DNA from 4 places in the Streptomyces sp. NPDC015346 genome. Region 1 is predicted to be linked to each of the others. Evidence: riboswitches for the same ligand, from Rfam matches in the RefSeq annotation. Region 1 holds a riboswitch; each other region holds the start of a gene.

Region 1 (3,911 bases):
AGCGTCGTCTTGCCGCTGCCGTTGCGGCCGAGAAGGGCCAGCGCCCGTCCCTCCGGCACGGCGAAATCGATGCCGTCGAGGACGGCGGGGCCGTCCTCGTAGGCGAACCCGGCCTTCACCAGCTCCACGACGGGCGACCTCAGGACAGGCGACGCGACACTCACGGCAGGGACCTTTCCAGTACGAGGGTGAGGGCGACGAGACCGGCGAGGAGGCCGGCCGTCGCGGCGAGGAACCGGCCCGAGACCGCCGCCTCGGGCACCAGGACCCGCAGGGTCCCGTCGTAACCCCGCCCGGCGAGCCCCGCCTGCAGGCGCTGCGCCCGGTCGAAGGCGCGCACGAACGCCGTCGCGCCGAGCCCGGCGAGCGAGCGCCAGGCCGCCGCCCGGGAGGTCAGCCCGAGCCGGGCCGCCTGCGCCTGCCGGATCTTGGACATCGCGTCCAGGAGAAGGAAGCTGATCCGGTACATCACCAGGGCGACGTCCACGACCGGCGCCGGCACCCCCGCCCGCACCAGTCGCGGCAGCACGTCCGAGACGGGTGTGGTGAACGCGAACAGCAGCACCCCCAGGGAGGCGGCCGACGTCCGCAGCAGCAACTCGCCCGCGTGCACCGGCCCGTCCGGTGCGAGCGCGACGAGCCCGCGGGCCCCGCCCACCTCGAACAGCAGCGGAACCGCGCCCGTCACGCAGAACCCCAGCGGGATGCGGAACGCGCGCCACAGCTGACGCCCCGGCACACCGGCCGGGCCCAGGAGCACCACGAGGGTGGCCGCCGCGACGAGCACGGCACCGGGCCACGGCGGCAGACAGACCGCCGACAGGGTCAGACCGAAGCCGAGGACGGCCTTCTCGCACGGGTGACGGCGGCGCCAGCGACTGCTGTGCGCCGCCGCGTCGATCGGCAGCACCGGCGGTTACTCGTCGCCCGTGGCGGCGCGTGTCACCTTCGGGGCGTCCGTGGCGACCGTGGTGTCCGTGCCGACCGGTGTGGCCGCCGCGGCCAGCGCGCGCTCCTCGCCCTGCCGACGGCCGCGCCGCAGGCCGAAGTAGTACGCGAGCACCCCGGCCCCCAGCGCCGCCTGGAGCGAGAACAGCGCCGACTCGACCTCGCCGGACGGCGGCTCGTACAGCGGGCTGAACCACGGCTCGTAGTCGGGGTCGATCTCGGTGATGGCCGTCTCCGCCTCGGCGTCGGCCCCGGCGAACGGCTCCTCCTTGTGGTCCCCCAGACCCAGCAGGAGAGGGAGCACCGCGAGCGCCGCGACGACGAGCAGCAGAGCTGTGTTGATCTTCGCGTTCCGGCTCATCAGGCACTCGCCTCCGCCGTCTTGGTCCCGGTCCCGGTCCCGGTCTCGGTCGGGGTCCCGGTCTTGCGGGTGCCGGGGAGCAGGATCCCCAGGCGGGTCAGCTCCCCCTTGCTGGACTGCGTGAGCAGGCGCATCACGAGCACCGTGAGCAGGCCCTCGCTGACGGCGAGCGGCAGCTGCGTGACGGCGAAGATCCCGCCGAACTTGGCCAGCGCGCCGATGACACCGCTGCCCGGATCGGGGAAGGCCAGCGCGAGCTGCACGCTGGTCACGCAGTACGTGGACAGATCGGCGACGAACGCGCCGAAGAACACGCTCACCATGAGCGGCACGCCGGAGCGGCGCAGCAGCCAGTACGTTCCGTACCCCGCCCACGGTCCGACGATCGCCATCGAGAAGACGTTGGCGCCGAGCGTGGTCAGCCCGCCGTGCGCCAGCAGCAGCGCCTGGAAGAGCAGGGTGATGGTGCCCAGGACCGCCATCACCGGGGGCCGGAACAGAATCGCCCCCAGGCCCGTGCCGGTGGGGTGGGAACAACTCCCCGTGACGGACGGAATCTTGAGCGCGGACAGGACGAAGGTGAACGCACCGGACGCACCGAGCAACAGGGTCGACTCGGGATTGGACCTGACCTCGCGGGTCAGCGCGCGGACGCCGTGGACGACGAACGGAGCGGACGCGACGCCCCAGGCGGCGGCGTGCACAGGGGGCAGATACCCCTCGGCTATATGCATGGTTGGGAGACCCTCTCCAGCACCTCGTGGATGGACAACGCACCTTGGCCGGTCTCCTGGCTGACGGGTCATGCCGCCGCGACTCCGCCTTCCCACACCGCAACGGTCTCCCGCGGCGGTGCAGTGGCTTCCCCGGGGGGATGGAGCCGGACTTCCCGATCACAGTGGCGAGGGCCGCACCGGTACCGCACCGGTTTCCCGTACACCAAGGCCCTGCGACATTAGTGGGTTGACCAGGTACATCACAACACGGGTGCGGTCCGAGGCGCTCTGTGACGAGCGCCTCGCGACCTGTTCCGCTCATTCCTTCCGGTAGCCGTACGCCTCCGAGGCCGCCGCCACCACCGCGTCCAGGTCCCCGCCGGCCGAGGCCGTGACGAGGGCCGCGACGGCGCCCTCGACGAACGGGGCGTCCACGAGCCGGGACCCCTCGGGCAGCTCGTCCTCCTCCGCCAGGAGCGCCTTGACGGTCAGTACGGCGCTGCCCAGATCGACGAGCAGGGCCACTCCGGCGCCCCGGTCGACCGCCTCCGCCGCCTCGACGATCAGCTCCGAGCTGGTCCCGAGGCCGCCGTCCGGGGTGCCGCCCGCCGGGGCGATCGGCGCGGTCGCCCCGCCGCCCGCGAGCCCCTGGGCCAGTTCGGCGACGGCGTGGGCCACGGCCGCGCTGTGCGAGACGAGCACGATCCCCACCGGCCCGCTCATCCGGTCGCCACCTCCGCGAGGGCGGCGATCAGCAGCGCCGACGAGGTCGCGCCCGGGTCCTGGTGCCCGATCGACCGCTCGCCCAGATAGCTGGCTCTGCCCTTGCGCGCCTGGAGCGGCACGGTCGCGAGGGCGCCCCGCTCGGCCGCGTCCCGGGCCGCGTCGAAGGACTCGCCCAGCGCCTCGGCGGCCGGGAAGAGCGCGTCCAGCATCGTCTTGTCACCGGCCTGAGCCCCGCCGAGCCGGCTCACGGCGGCGACCCCGGCGCTCAGCGCGGCCGCCAGCTCCTCCCTGGTCACGGTCGCGGATTCGCCGAGCTCCTTGCCGGTCCGGCGCAGCAACGTCCCGTACAGCGGCCCGGAGGCGCCGCCGACGGTGGAGATCAACTGCCGTCCGGCGGTGATGAGTACGGCCCCCGGCGTCGGGGGCGGCTCCTTGTCCAGTACGTCCCGTACGGCGGCGAAGCCGCGCTTGAGGTTGGCGCCGTGGTCGGCGTCGCCGATCGCCGAGTCGAGCTCGGTCAGGCGGTCGGCCTCGCGGTCGACGGCCGCCGCGGCGGCGGTGAGCCAGCGAGTGAAGAAGGCGGCGTCGAGCGCGCCCCCGCTTTCCGGCCCGTTCATGTCGCTCATGTCCGTCATCCCCTCGTCACCGGCCCCAGCGCAGGGCGGGCGTCCGCACGGGCGCGTCCCACAGGCGCAGGATCTCCTCGTCGGCCTCGCACAGCGTCACCGAGCAGCCGGCCATGTCCAGCGAGGTCACGTAGTTCCCCACCAGGGCCCGGGCGACCGGCACCCCGCGTTCGTTCAGCACCCGCTGCACCTCGGCATGGAAGCCGTACAGTTCGAGCAGCGGTGTGGCGCCCATCCCGTTCACCAGGGCGAGAACCGGCCCGGACGGCCGCAGGTCCTCCAGTACGGCATCGACGGCGACGTCCGCGATCTCGCCCGAGGTCATCATCGGCCGCCGCTCGCGCCCCGGCTCGCCGTGGATCCCGATCCCCAACTCCAGCTCGCCCGGGGGCAGGTCGAAGGTGGGACCGCCCTTGGCGGGTGTGGTGCAGGCGCTCAGCGCCACCCCGAAGGAGCGCGAGCGTTCGTTCACCCGCCGCGCGATCGCCTCGACCCGCTCCAGCGGCGCGCCCTCCTCCGCCGCGGCGCCGGCGA
Region 2 (3,911 bases), on a different contig from region 1:
GTCGAAACCGTCGTCCTCGGGCCGGTCCTCCAACCCCAGGTCGTGGTCGAGCTTCGCGGCCTGGATCAGCGTCCAGATCTGCGCGCGGATCGCCGGCAGCTTGGACGGGTCCATGGAGGAGATCTGCGCGTACTCGTCGAGCAGCTGCTCCAGGCGCGCGATGTCGCCGTAGGAGTCGGCCCGCGCCATCGGCGGCACCAGGTGGTCGACGAGGGTCGCGTGCACGCGCCGCTTGGCCTGCGTGCCCTCACCCGGGTCGTTGACCAGGAAGGGGTAGATCAGGGGGATGTCGCCGAGCGCCGCGTCCGGTCCGCACGCGGCGGACAGACCCGCGTTCTTGCCCGGCAGCCACTCCAGGTTGCCGTGCTTGCCGAGGTGGACCATGGCGTCCGCCCCGAAGCCGCCGTCCTCGGCGCGCGCCGCGATCCAGCGGTAGGCGGCCAGGTAGTGGTGGGACGGCGGGAGATCGGGGTCGTGGTAGATCGCGATCGGGTTCTCACCGAAACCGCGCGGAGGCTGGATCAGGATCAGCAGGTTCCCGCGCCGCAGGGCGGCGAGGACGATGTCGCCCTCGGGGTTACGGGACCGGTCCAGGAACATCTCGCCGGGCGCCGGGCCCCAGTGCTCCTCGACGTGCGTACGCAGTTCCTCGGGCAGGGTCGCGTACCAGCGCTTGTAGTCGGCGGCCGGGATACGGACGGGGTTCTTCGCCAGCTGCTCCTCGGTCAGCCAGTCCTGGTCGTGGCCACCGGCCTCGATCAGGGCGTAGATCAGCTCGTCGCCATCGCCGGAGACGAGGCCGGGGATCTCCTCGACCGGACCGAAGTCGTACCCCTCCTCGCGCAGGCGCCGCAGCAGGGCGACGGCGGAAGCGGGAGTGTCGAGGCCGACCGCGTTGCCGATCCGCGAGTGCTTCGTCGGGTACGCGGAGAGGACGAGCGCCAGGCGCTTCTCGGCGGTGGGGATGTGCCGCAGCCGGGCGTGGCGCACGGCGATCCCGGCGACCCGGGCGGCCCGCTCGGCGTCGGCGACGTAGGAGGGCAGGCCGTCCTCGTCGATCTCCTTGAAGGAGAAGGGGACGGTGATCAGCCGGCCGTCGAACTCGGGCACGGCGACCTGGCTGGCGGCGTCCAGCGGGGAGAGACCCTCGTCGTTCTCCTCCCACGCGGAGCGCGAGCCGGTGAGGCAGAGCGCCTGCAGGATCGGTACGTCGAGGGCGGCCAGCGCGCCCGCGTCCCAGGCCTCCTCGTCGCCGCCCGCCTGCGCCTGTGCGGGCTTGGTGCCACCGGCGGCGAGGACGGTGGTGACGATCGCGTCCGCGCCGCGCAGGGCGTCGAGAAGCTCGGGCTCGGGGGCGCGCAGCGAGGCGACGTAGAGCGGTAGGGCGCGGGCGCCGGCGTCCTCGATCGCGTCACAGAGGGAGCCGACGAAGGCCGTGTTCCCGCTCATGTGGTGGGCGCGGTAGTAGAGCACGGCGATCGTGGGGCCGCCGTCGTTCCTCGACTCCCGCTCCAGCGGACCCCAGGTGGGCGCGGCGGCCGGCGCCTCGAAGCCGTGGCCGGTGAGCAGCACGGTGTCGGAGAGGAACCGGGCCAGCTGCTCCAGGTTGGCGGGGCCGCCGTGCGCGAGATAGGCGTGGGCCTCGGTGGCCACGCCGACGGGGACCGTGGAGGCCTCCATGAGCTGCGCGTCGGGGGCCTGTTCGCCGGAGAGCACGACCAGCGGCTTGCCGGCGGCACGCAGCGCCTGAAGCCCCTCGTCCCAGGCCCGCAGACCGCCGAGAAGGCGTACGAGGACGAGGTCGGCGCCGTCGAGAAGGCCGGGCAGCTCGTCGATCCCGAGCCGGGAGGGATTGGCGAACCGGTACGCGACCGGCCCGCCGGCCGCGCGGGCACTGAGCAGGTCCGTGTCGGAGTGCGACAGCAACAGAATTCGCATGCGAGCGCAGGCCTTCCTCGGGGTTGTCCGCGCCCCGGGTGGTCGTGTGGACGGCGGGAGTTCCTGACTCACCCGCCCCGTGGTTCCGGGCCGGGCTCACAGTGGCGGGACCGCGCCGGATTCTCACCGGGCTTCCTCCCCGGGGTCGGGGACCCCATGCCGTCTGCATAGTAGATCCTGCGCCCGGCGGCCCGGAGGGTCACCCGGAACCACGTGGGTATGCTCGCCGCCATGCCGCCCACCCCACCCACCACGCCCAACCAGGGCGAACCTCGCATACGGGACCGCGGTGACGCCTGCCCCGGGGCGCTCCGGCTGCACGCCGCCGATGATGGCCGTCTGGCTCGACTCCGCTTGCCCGCAGGCTTGTTGACGGCTCATCAGGTGGAGGTTCTGGCCGCGGCGGCGGAGGGTATGGGAGACGGGCGGGTCAGCGTCACCTCGCGGGGGAACGTGGAGCTGCGGGGGCTCGGGGAGGGGTGCGGGGCGGAGCTCGGCGCTCTTCTGGCCGAGGCGGGGCTGCTGCCCTCCGCGACCCATGAACGCGTCCGGAACGTGGTGGCCTCGCCGACCGCCGGACTGGACGGACACGGCGGACTGGGCGCCGCCGACGTGCAGTTGTGGGCCCGAGAGCTGGACGCGCTGCTGTGCGGGCGGGAGTGGACGGCGGCCCTTTCCGGCCGTTTTCTCTTCGTCCTGGACGACGGGCGCGGGGACGTGGCCGGTCTCGGCGGAGATGTGACCTTGATCGCAGCGGGGGCCTCGGCGGCCGGCGAGGAGGGTGAGGAGGGCGACCACGACCCCGGCGCGTTCCTCCGTGTCGGCTCTCAGGTCTTCCGGGTCGCCGCCTCCGACGCGCCCCGGGCCGCGCTTGCCGCCGCCGAGGCGTTTCTGGTCGCCGCCCACGGCGCGGGGAACGGTGCCTGGCGGGTGCGGGAGCTGCCCGAGGGGCATGAGCCGGACCTGGCGGGGGCGCTCGCCCGGGCCGGGGTCGCGGCGGAGCCCGTACCCACGCCGGAACTCCCGCACGGTGAACCGCCCGCGCCCGGGGTGCTCGGCGAGAGCGCCGTCTCCGTCCTCGCGCCCCTCGGCCGACTGACCGCCGAACAGCTGCGCGCCCTGGCCGCCACCGGTGGCGAGGTCCGGCTCACCCCGTGGCGGGGAGCCGTCGTCACCGGCTTCCCCGACCGCGCCGCCGCCGAGGAGCGCCTCGCCGAACTGGCGGCCCTCGGCCTGATCACCGACCCCCGCTCCCCGTGGGTCGGCGTCGGCGCCTGCACCGGACGCCCCGGGTGCGGCAAGGCCCTCGCCGACGTCCGCGCCGACGCCGTGCCCGGTCGCGGCGGCCTCCCCGTCCACTTCTCCGGCTGCGAGCGGCGCTGCGGCCACCCGACCGGCCCGCACGGCACCTGGGTCGACGTCGTCGCCACCGCCGACGGCCGGTACCTGGTCGACGGCGCCCCCACCCCCCGTACCTCCCTGACCGAAGCGGTCGCAACGGCCCGTACCACCGCCCGTACAACGAGATGAGCGAGAACGACACGATGTTCGCCTACGAGAAGGACGGCGCGGAGATCTACCGCCAGTCCTTTGCCACGATCCGCGCCGAGGCGGACCTCGCGGGGCTGCCCGCCGACGTCGCCCAGGTCGCGGTGCGGATGATCCACGCCTGCGGCATGACCGACCTCGTACGCGACATCGCCTACTCCCCGCAGGTCGTCGCCCGCGCCCGGGAGGCCCTGCGCGCCGGCGCGCCGATCCTCTGCGACGCGCAGATGGTCGCGAGCGGAGTCACCCGCAAGCGGCTGCCCGCCGACAACGAGGTGATCTGCACCCTCTCCGACCCCTCCGTGCCCGCCCTCGCCGCCGAGCTCGGCACCACGCGCAGCGCCGCCGCCCTCGAACTCTGGCGCGACCGCCTCGAAGGCTCCGTCGTCGCCATCGGCAACGCCCCCACCGCGCTCTTCCACCTC
Region 3 (3,911 bases), on a different contig from region 1:
CCTCCAGGCACGCCAGGACCGGCTCGAACAGTTCCCTCTGCCTGCCTCCGTGGTAGCCGCGGGCGCTCAGCTCGCCGACCGGCTTCCCCATCAGCACGACCTGGCTGGAGCGGTCGCTGCCCGGCTTGAGCAGGACGGGGTTCATCAGCGCGGTCGGCTCCACCCGCGCGGCCTGCGCCTGCATGGCCTGCGCCCGGCCGATCTCCGCGCCCTCCCTCGTCACGAAGGAGTTCAGGGACATGTTCTGCCCCTTGAAGGGGGCGACCTTCACGCCCCGGCGCACCAGCCAGCGGCAGATGCCGGCCGTGACGACGCTCTTTCCCGCGTCCGAGGTCGTGCCGGCGACCAGCAGTCCGCCGCTCATATCCGCCTCCGCTTGATCGCTTCCCTGACCAGCCGTCCGCCGACACAGGCCGCCAGCGTCAGCCCGGTCACCCGGCGCGACAGCCGTACCGCCCGCTCGATGTCCGCCACGTCCACGTCCCGGCCCTCCCCGTTGAGCACCGGCCGGTGTTCGACCCGCCCGCCGTACGACAACGTCCCGCCGAGCCGTACGCCGAGTGCCCCCGCGAAGGTGGCCTCGACCGGGCCCGCGTTGGGGCTGGGGTGCTTGGCGGCGTCGGCGCGCCACGCCCGCAGCGCCCCGCGGGGATCGCCGCCCCCGACCGTGGCGAGTACGGCCGTCAGCCGCGCCCCCGGCCAGCCGGCGAGGTCGTCGAGGCGGGCCGAGGCCCAGCCGAAGCGGCGGTAGCGGGGGGACTTGTGGCCGACCATCGCGTCCAGGGTGTTCACGGCCCGGAAGCCGACCAGGCCCGGTACGCCGGCGACGGACCCCCAGACGAGGGCGCCCACGACCGCGTCGGAGGTGTTCTCGGCGACGGACTCCACGACCGCGCGGGCCATCGCCGGGCCGTCCAGGGAGTGCGGGTCGCGCCCGCACAGGTGGGGGAGGCGCTCGCGGGCCGTGTCGAGGTCCCCGTCGCTCAGCGCCTCGCCGATGGCGCGGGCCTCCCGGCCCAGGGTCGTACCGCCGACGACGGCCCAGACGGAGGCGGCGGTCAGGGCGACCGACGCGGTGCGCCGGCCCCGTACCGTACGGGCCGCGAGGGCGCCCAGGGCGGCCGTGCCGCCGGCGCAGACGGCGGTGTGCAGCGCGCCCCACCCACGGTGGTCGCGCCAGAGAAGCCTCTCGACGGCCGCGGCGGTCCGTCCGAAGGCGGCGACCGGATGGCCGCGGCGGGGATCGCCGAGGAGCAGGTCCGCGGCCAGACCGGCGGCGGCACCGTACGCGAATACACCTGTGGCTGCGGAGCGGCCGGGCATGGCGCTGTGTCCTCACTCAGGGTCCGCGCCCTGGCTCGACGTGACCGGCGGTGAGAGTTCCTGGCTCCCGGGGGTCTTCCCCGGTCACAGTGGCGGGACCGCGCCGGATTCGCACCGGACTTCCTCTTCTGCCGCCGTAATGGCCCCGGAAGTCCACCACGTGTGCGAACACCCGTCAACTCGCCTGTGACCTGCGGCGCGAGAGTGTGCGCAGCCCCACACGACGCCCACGCGCGACGAACGGGCGGGCCGCACCCGAAGGTGCGGCCCGCCCGGTCGTCGGAGCCTGTTCCGTCAGGCCACGATGAGAGAGATTCCGTACACGACGGCCGCCGCGCACAGGGCGAAACAGGCGTACGCGCCGGTACGCGCCAGGGTGGCCGAGCCTCCCTGGGCGGCGGCCTCCTCCTGCTTGGAGAGGCCGACGATGCCGAGGGTGAAGAGGCCCACGAGGGCGACGGTCGCCACGAGGCTGACTCCGAAGACGGAGCCGAGAGCTGCCCAGTCGATCTTCATGTCGTTCGTTCCTTACACCGCGGCCGAGGCTGCGGGGGCTGCCGGGTCCGCGGGGGCCGGCGAGGGGATGGTGGTCTTCAGGTCCTCGTCCGCGAAGGCGGCGACGGCAGCGGTCGGCGGCGGGGTGACGGCCGCGATGGCGGTCGTCACGACGCCCGCGGGCTCGGTCTCCACGTCGTTGACATTGGTGTGGTCGACCACCTGGCGGCGGGAGACGAGCCAGATGGCGACGCAGGAGGCGACCAGGAAGGCCGCGACGGTGTAGACGCCCCAGTCGCCCTGCCGGGCGACGTACTCGGCGCCGGCTCCGACCAGGCCCGCGGCCGGCAGGGTCAGGCCCCAGGCGACGAACATCCGGGTGGCGGTCGACCAGCGGACGACACCGCCCTTGCGGCCCAGGCCCGCGCCCATGACGGCGCCGGAGCAGGAGTGCGTGGTCGAGAGGGAGAAGCCCAGGCTGGAGGAGGCCAGGATGACCGTGGCCGCGCTGGTCTGGGCGGCGAAGCCCTGCTGCGGCTGGAGGTCGGTGAGGCCCTTGCCCATCGTGCGGATGATGCGCCAGCCGCCGAGGTAGGTGCCGAGCGCGATCGCCACACCGGCGGAGACGATGACCCAGACGGGCGGGTTCGAGCCGGGGACGAGGACGCCGCCGGCGACCAGCGCGAGCGTGATGATGCCCATCGTCTTCTGGGCGTCGTTGGTGCCGTGGGCGAGCGAGACGAGACCGGCGGAGGCGATCTGACCGGCGCGGTAGCCCTTCTCGGTGGTCTTCTTGCCGGCGTTCCGGTCGAGCCGGTACGTCAGGCGGGCGGCGAGCATCGCGGCCAGGCCGGCGACCAGCGGGGCGGCGATCGCCGGGATGAGCACCTTGGTGACGACGACGCCGCCGTTGACGCCACTGAGGCCGATCGAGGCGATGGTCGCGCCGATGAGGCCGCCCATCAGGGCGTGGGAGGAGCTGGACGGCAGACCGACCAGCCAGGTCAGCAGATTCCAGAGGATCGCGCCGACGAGCGCGGCGAGGATGACTTCCGGTTGGATGCCCTCCTCGTTGACGAGTCCCTTGGAGATCGTCTTGGCAACCTCCACCGACAGAAACGCGCCGACCAGGTTGAGCACGGCGGACATGGCCACCGCCGTCTTGGGCTTGAGGGCACCGGTCGAGATGGTCGTCGCCATCGCGTTGGCGGTGTCGTGGAAACCGTTCGTGAAATCGAACACGAGAGCTGTCACGACCACAATCGCGAGCAGCAGCGTGATGTGTTCCATTTACCCAGGCAATCGTTCGACGTCAGTGGCTGGTCGAACGTAAGCAACCTGGGTGAACGGAAGATGAACTGGGCCGGGCGGTGTGGTGACCCGATCCAGGGTCCAGGGATTCCGCTTACGGGTTCGGCGGGCCGCCTGTCCACGATGTGGTCACCGTGCGACCCGGGGTAATCCGGGCGGTTGCGGGGCGGATGCGACATGCTCCGCTTCCGCCCCTCCCGTCCCGTGTCACCACGTGGACGCCGCGGGGCGGTGTCAGCCGACCGGGGGACCCGCAGGAGGAGATCCATGTCACCCCGGAGAGGGGGCCGGGTCGCCGTGCGGCGGTCGCGGTCGAGGCCTCGGTCGCCGCGCGGCGACGGCGGTCGCCCCGCTGTGTGACCGGGCCGCCCCGCTGCGGAACGGGTCAGTCCGGTGGCAGTCCGGCCCCGCCCTGCCGACACTGGGACGGTGCGCCCGGCTACAGCGACGGCAGCGGCCGTCACCACTCTGCTCGGTGTCGGCGCGGCCGCGGTCGCGGCCGGCCGGTACGCCAGCCACGCCGCCCTCGGGGTGGCGTCCGGACGCCCGCTGCCGGGCGATCCCCGGCTCACCGTGCACGCCGCCGAACCGGAACGGGTCACCCTGACCCGGAGCCTCGCCTCCCTGCGCCCCGGTACGTACGGGATCGAGGGGCCGGACCTCCACGCGGTGGTCGGCCCCGTCCTCGACCGGGTCCCGCACACGGCCGACACCGTCGTACGCCGTCTGGAGCGGGTCGAACAGGGTACGCCGGCGCCCGGCGCCCGGGTCCGGCTCACCCC
Region 4 (3,911 bases), 250 kb from region 1:
GGCCGGCGTCGTAGAGGAAGACACGCGGCCGGTCGGCCCCCTTCGGGGCCTTCGCCTGCGCTTCGGCCACCTGCTTCTGGAAGGCCGCGATGAGGGCTTCCGCACGGTCCTCGACGTCGAAGAGCTTCCCGAGATTCCGCAGATCGACGTAGAGCGCGTCGAGCGGCGGCATCACGCCCCGGGCCTTGTCCCGCCCGTTGCGGCAGGACTCGGTCAGCACGTACGAGCCGATCCCCACTCTCTCCAGCTCCGCGGGGGTGAATCCCTCAGCCTCGTTGAAGCCGTAGTTCCAGCCGGCGAAGACCAGGTCCGCCCGGGAGTCGAGGACGAGCTCCTTGTTGATCGTCTTCTTCGACAGCCACTTCGTCTTCTGGTAGGCGTCCTTCCAGGGGACGGAATCGAGATCTCCCTTGTCGTCGGGCATGACGTAGCCCGCCATACGGTCCTCCAGGCCGAGCGCGAACATGATCTCGGTGATGCCGACGTCATTGGTCACCACGCGCTTCGGAGCCGCGTCGTAGGTCTTCTTCTCCCCGCAGTTCTCGATGGTCACCGGGTAGTGGCCGACCGCCTTGGCCGCGCCGTCCCCGCTGCCGGCGGAGGTGACCTCGGCACCGCAGCCGGTGAGGACGAGAGCCGCGGCGAGCACGAGAGCGCCGGGGCGTACGAGAGCGGCGGGGCGTACGGGAGAGGGCATGGATGGCTCCTTACGAGGCGGGGCGAGCGGACGGGAGTCGGTCGAAGAGCAGCTGCAGGGCCCCGGATTCGGGGTGCGGCACGCGGTGCGCCCGTACGCCGAAGACCTCGGCCAGCAGGTCGGGGGTGAGCACGTCGTGCGGAGCGCCGGAGGCGACGATCCGGCCGTGCTGGATCACGTACAGCAGGTCGCAGTGGACCGCGGCCAGGTTGAGGTCGTGGAGTGCGGTGAGCACGGTGAGCCGGCTGTCCCGCACCAGGGACAGCACTTCCAACTGCTGGGCGATGTCGAGGTGGTTGGTGGGCTCGTCGAGGACGAGCACCTGGGGCTGCTGGGCCAGCGCGCGGGCGATCAGGACCCGCTGCTTCTCCCCGCCCGAGAGCGTGAGGAAGCCGCGGTCGGCGAGGTGGGCGGCGCCGACCCGAGCCAGCGCGGCCTCGCATGCCCGCCGGTCCTCGGCCGTGGTGCGGGCAGCCGCGCTCTGGTGCGGCAACCGTCCCATCGCCACGACCTCGGTGACCGTGAAGTCGAACTCGGCGACGGACTCCTGGGGAAGGGCGGCCAGGCGCCGGGCGCCCTCACGCGCGCTCATCGCGTGCAGATCCCGCCCGTCGAGCCGGACCGTACCGGCGGTCGGGCGCAGCGCCCGGTAGACGCAGCGCAGCAGGCTGGACTTGCCGCTGCCGTTGGGTCCGACCAGCCCGACGAGCCGGCCTCCGCCCACCCGTAGGGTGACGTCCTCCACCAGCTTCGCGCCCGCGAGCTCCACCGTCAGGTCGTCGATGTCGATCCTCATCACGCGCCTCCGAAGCTGTACGAGCGGCGTCTCATCAGCAGGACGAAGCACGGCACGCCGATCACGGCGGTCAGGACTCCCACCGGAAGTTCGGTCGGCGCCATCACGAGGCGCGAGAGGATGTCCACCCAGATCATCAGCACCGCGCCCACCAGCGGTGCGACGGCCAGCACCCGGCGGTGGTCGGCGCCGACCAGCATCCGTACGCCGTGGGGAACCATCAGCCCCACGAAGCCGATCGCCCCGCTGACGGCCACGACGGCCCCGGTGACGGCCGCGGAGACCACGAAGAGCTCCTTACGGAGCCGTCCGGCGTCCACGCCCAGCGCGGCTGCCGTCTCGTCGCCCATGGCGAGCGCGTTCAGTCGGCGTGCCGACAGCGCGAGGTGGACGAGGCCGGCGAGCACGGCGCCGGCGGCGATGGGCAGGGAGGCCCAGTTGGCCCCGCCGAGGCTGCCGAGCATCCACATCATCGCGGAGCGGGCGGCCTCGCCGTGCTCGGCCGCGAAGACCATGAACGTGGTGACGGCCGAGAAGCCGTAATACATCGCGCTGCCCGTGAGGACCAGCCGCATCGGGGTCAGACCGCGAGGGGTGCGGGCGATCGCGTACACCAGCGTCATGGCGAGGAGCGCGGACAGGAACGCGGCGCTGGACAGTGCCCAGATGCCGAGCGCGCCCAGGGCGCCGAAGAGCAGGACGGCGTTGGCTCCGACGGCGGCGCCCGACGAGATGCCGAGGACGAACGGGTCGGCGAGCGCGTTGCGGACCATGGCCTGCACGGCGACGCCGACGGCCGAGAGCCCCGCGCCGACGACCGCGGCCAGCAGGGCGCGGGGGAAGCGCAGTTCCCAGACGATGGTGTACGCCGGCACCTCGTCCGCGGTGATCGCTCCGCCCGTCAGCCCTGACCAGAGATAGCGCATCACCTCGGCCCAGGAGAGTCCCGAAGCCCCGATCCCCGCCCCGCAGGCGAGCGAGACCACCAGCGCGACGCACAGGGCGACGAGGAGAGGCGGCAAGGGGACGCGTCGTGGCGGCGCCGGGCCGGTGCCTGTGCGGGGGGCGTCAGGCGGCGCGGCGATGCCGCTCTGTTCGACGGGTATGGCCACGGCGGATCGCCTTCGCCTCGGGCCGTGCCACGCGCCAGGGTGCGGCCGACGACGCGGTACGCCCGGCGCAGCGCCCTCTCGCAGTCCACGGCGAGTTGTCAGGAGCCTTCACCGCCGCGGGTAATCGGGCTCACGGAGTGACGGACCTGCGTACAGGTTCGTCACTCCGCCTACCGTTGCGGGTCAGCGCCGGACTTCGACCGGACTTCCCCCGCGGGGCGCCAGCAGCTTATCGCGCGCTCCTGGCGGTGCGCCGCCGGGGAAACCCGGCCCGTGACGAACCCGAGGCCCGCGGGCACATGCCGACAGCGCCCGCCGGGCCGGTCGTCCAGGGCGTCAGGTGGGTGTGTGGGCGGTTTCGTTCGTCGTGGTGCCGTCTTCGTCCTGGGCCTCCGACGCAGCGGGCTGTTGCGGAGCGGGCGGGGTGCGGACCAGCAGAGCGACCAGCACGGTCAGTCCGCCGAGTACGGCGCCGACGCCGAATCCCCACCGGATGCCCACGGCCAGGGCGCCGGTGGCATCGGCGCCCTCGGCTGCTGCCGTGGCGGCGTGTCCCGACATGACACTGATGACGAGGGCGGTGCCGGCGGCGGCCGAGACTTGTTGGAGCGAGCCCAGGATGGCGGACCCGTGCGCGTAGAGGTGAGGCGGCAGTACGGACAGCCCGGACGTGAAGATCGGCGTGAAGACGAACGCCATACCGACGCTCAGGGCCATGTGCAGGGCGAGCACCAGCCACGGTGAGGTGTGTTCGCCCGCGAAGGCGAACAGCGCGAGGCACAACGCTGTCAGTACGGCTCCGGGCATGACCAGGCGTGGTGCGCCGAGCCGGTCGTAGAGCTTGCCGACCTGCGGTCCGAGCAGGCCCATCGTCAGGCCGCCGGGGATGAGCAGCAGGCCGGTCTGCAGCGAGGTCAGGCCGCACACGTCCTGCAGGTAGATCGGCAGCAGGATGAACGCGCCCATCAGGCCCATGAACGCCAGGCACATCAGGACGAGCGCCACGGAGAAGTGACGGAATGTCAGGCTGCGCAGGTCCAGCAGCGGCGTGGACGAGCGCTGCAGTGACAGCTGTCGCCATACGAACAGGCCCACCAGCACGGCACCGGCCACGGTCGTGGCCGACGGCGGCAGGGTGTTCTGCTCCGCGTTCCCGGCGCCGAGCCCGCTCAGGCCGTAGACCAGGGCGCCGAAGCCCGCTGCCGCGAGGAGAACGGACAGCCAGTCGATCGGGCCGGCTTTCGGCTCACCGATGTTGACCAACCGGCGCAGGCCGAACAGGGCCATGGCTCCGGCGATGGGCAGC

Evidence for each region. Region 1 has a riboswitch for cobalamin ahead of ACF06X_RS13320 (energy-coupling factor ABC transporter permease). Riboswitches for the same ligand answer to the same signal wherever they lie in the genome.
Region 2: another riboswitch for cobalamin. It lies ahead of cobN (cobaltochelatase subunit CobN); the one in region 1 lies ahead of ACF06X_RS13320 (energy-coupling factor ABC transporter permease).
Region 3: another riboswitch for cobalamin. It lies ahead of ACF06X_RS05670 (cobalamin biosynthesis protein); the one in region 1 lies ahead of ACF06X_RS13320 (energy-coupling factor ABC transporter permease).
Region 4: another riboswitch for cobalamin. It lies ahead of ACF06X_RS12305 (FecCD family ABC transporter permease); the one in region 1 lies ahead of ACF06X_RS13320 (energy-coupling factor ABC transporter permease).

What each region holds. Positions count from the first base shown of each region.
Region 1 covers NZ_JBIBTW010000003.1:551,510-555,420, forward strand. Annotated here, with positions in the region: gene ACF06X_RS13305 (ATP-binding cassette domain-containing protein) at 1-164, opposite strand, end outside; gene cbiQ (cobalt ECF transporter T component CbiQ) at 161-910, opposite strand; gene ACF06X_RS13315 (energy-coupling factor ABC transporter substrate-binding protein) at 917-1,309, opposite strand; gene ACF06X_RS13320 (energy-coupling factor ABC transporter permease) at 1,309-2,043, opposite strand; cobalamin riboswitch at 2,072-2,296, opposite strand; gene dhaM (dihydroxyacetone kinase phosphoryl donor subunit DhaM) at 2,344-2,748, opposite strand; gene dhaL (dihydroxyacetone kinase subunit DhaL) at 2,745-3,377, opposite strand; gene dhaK (dihydroxyacetone kinase subunit DhaK) at 3,394-3,911, opposite strand, start outside.
Region 2 covers NZ_JBIBTW010000012.1:29,829-33,739, forward strand. Annotated here, with positions in the region: gene cobN (cobaltochelatase subunit CobN) at 1-1,938, opposite strand, end outside; cobalamin riboswitch at 1,977-2,111, opposite strand; gene ACF06X_RS32080 (cobalamin biosynthesis protein CobG) at 2,158-3,468, shown strand; gene ACF06X_RS32085 (precorrin-8X methylmutase) at 3,483-3,911, shown strand, end outside.
Region 3 covers NZ_JBIBTW010000001.1:1,251,075-1,254,985, forward strand. Annotated here, with positions in the region: gene ACF06X_RS05665 (cobyric acid synthase) at 1-364, opposite strand, end outside; gene ACF06X_RS05670 (cobalamin biosynthesis protein) at 361-1,323, opposite strand; cobalamin riboswitch at 1,358-1,496, opposite strand; gene ACF06X_RS05675 (hypothetical protein) at 1,618-1,839, opposite strand; gene ACF06X_RS05680 (anion permease) at 1,852-3,108, opposite strand; gene ACF06X_RS05685 (alpha/beta hydrolase) at 3,559-3,911, shown strand, end outside.
Region 4 covers NZ_JBIBTW010000003.1:306,406-310,316, reverse strand. Annotated here, with positions in the region: gene ACF06X_RS12315 (ABC transporter substrate-binding protein) at 1-697, opposite strand, end outside; gene ACF06X_RS12310 (ABC transporter ATP-binding protein) at 708-1,493, opposite strand; gene ACF06X_RS12305 (FecCD family ABC transporter permease) at 1,493-2,599, opposite strand; cobalamin riboswitch at 2,703-2,850, opposite strand; gene ACF06X_RS12300 (DHA2 family efflux MFS transporter permease subunit) at 2,942-3,911, opposite strand, start outside.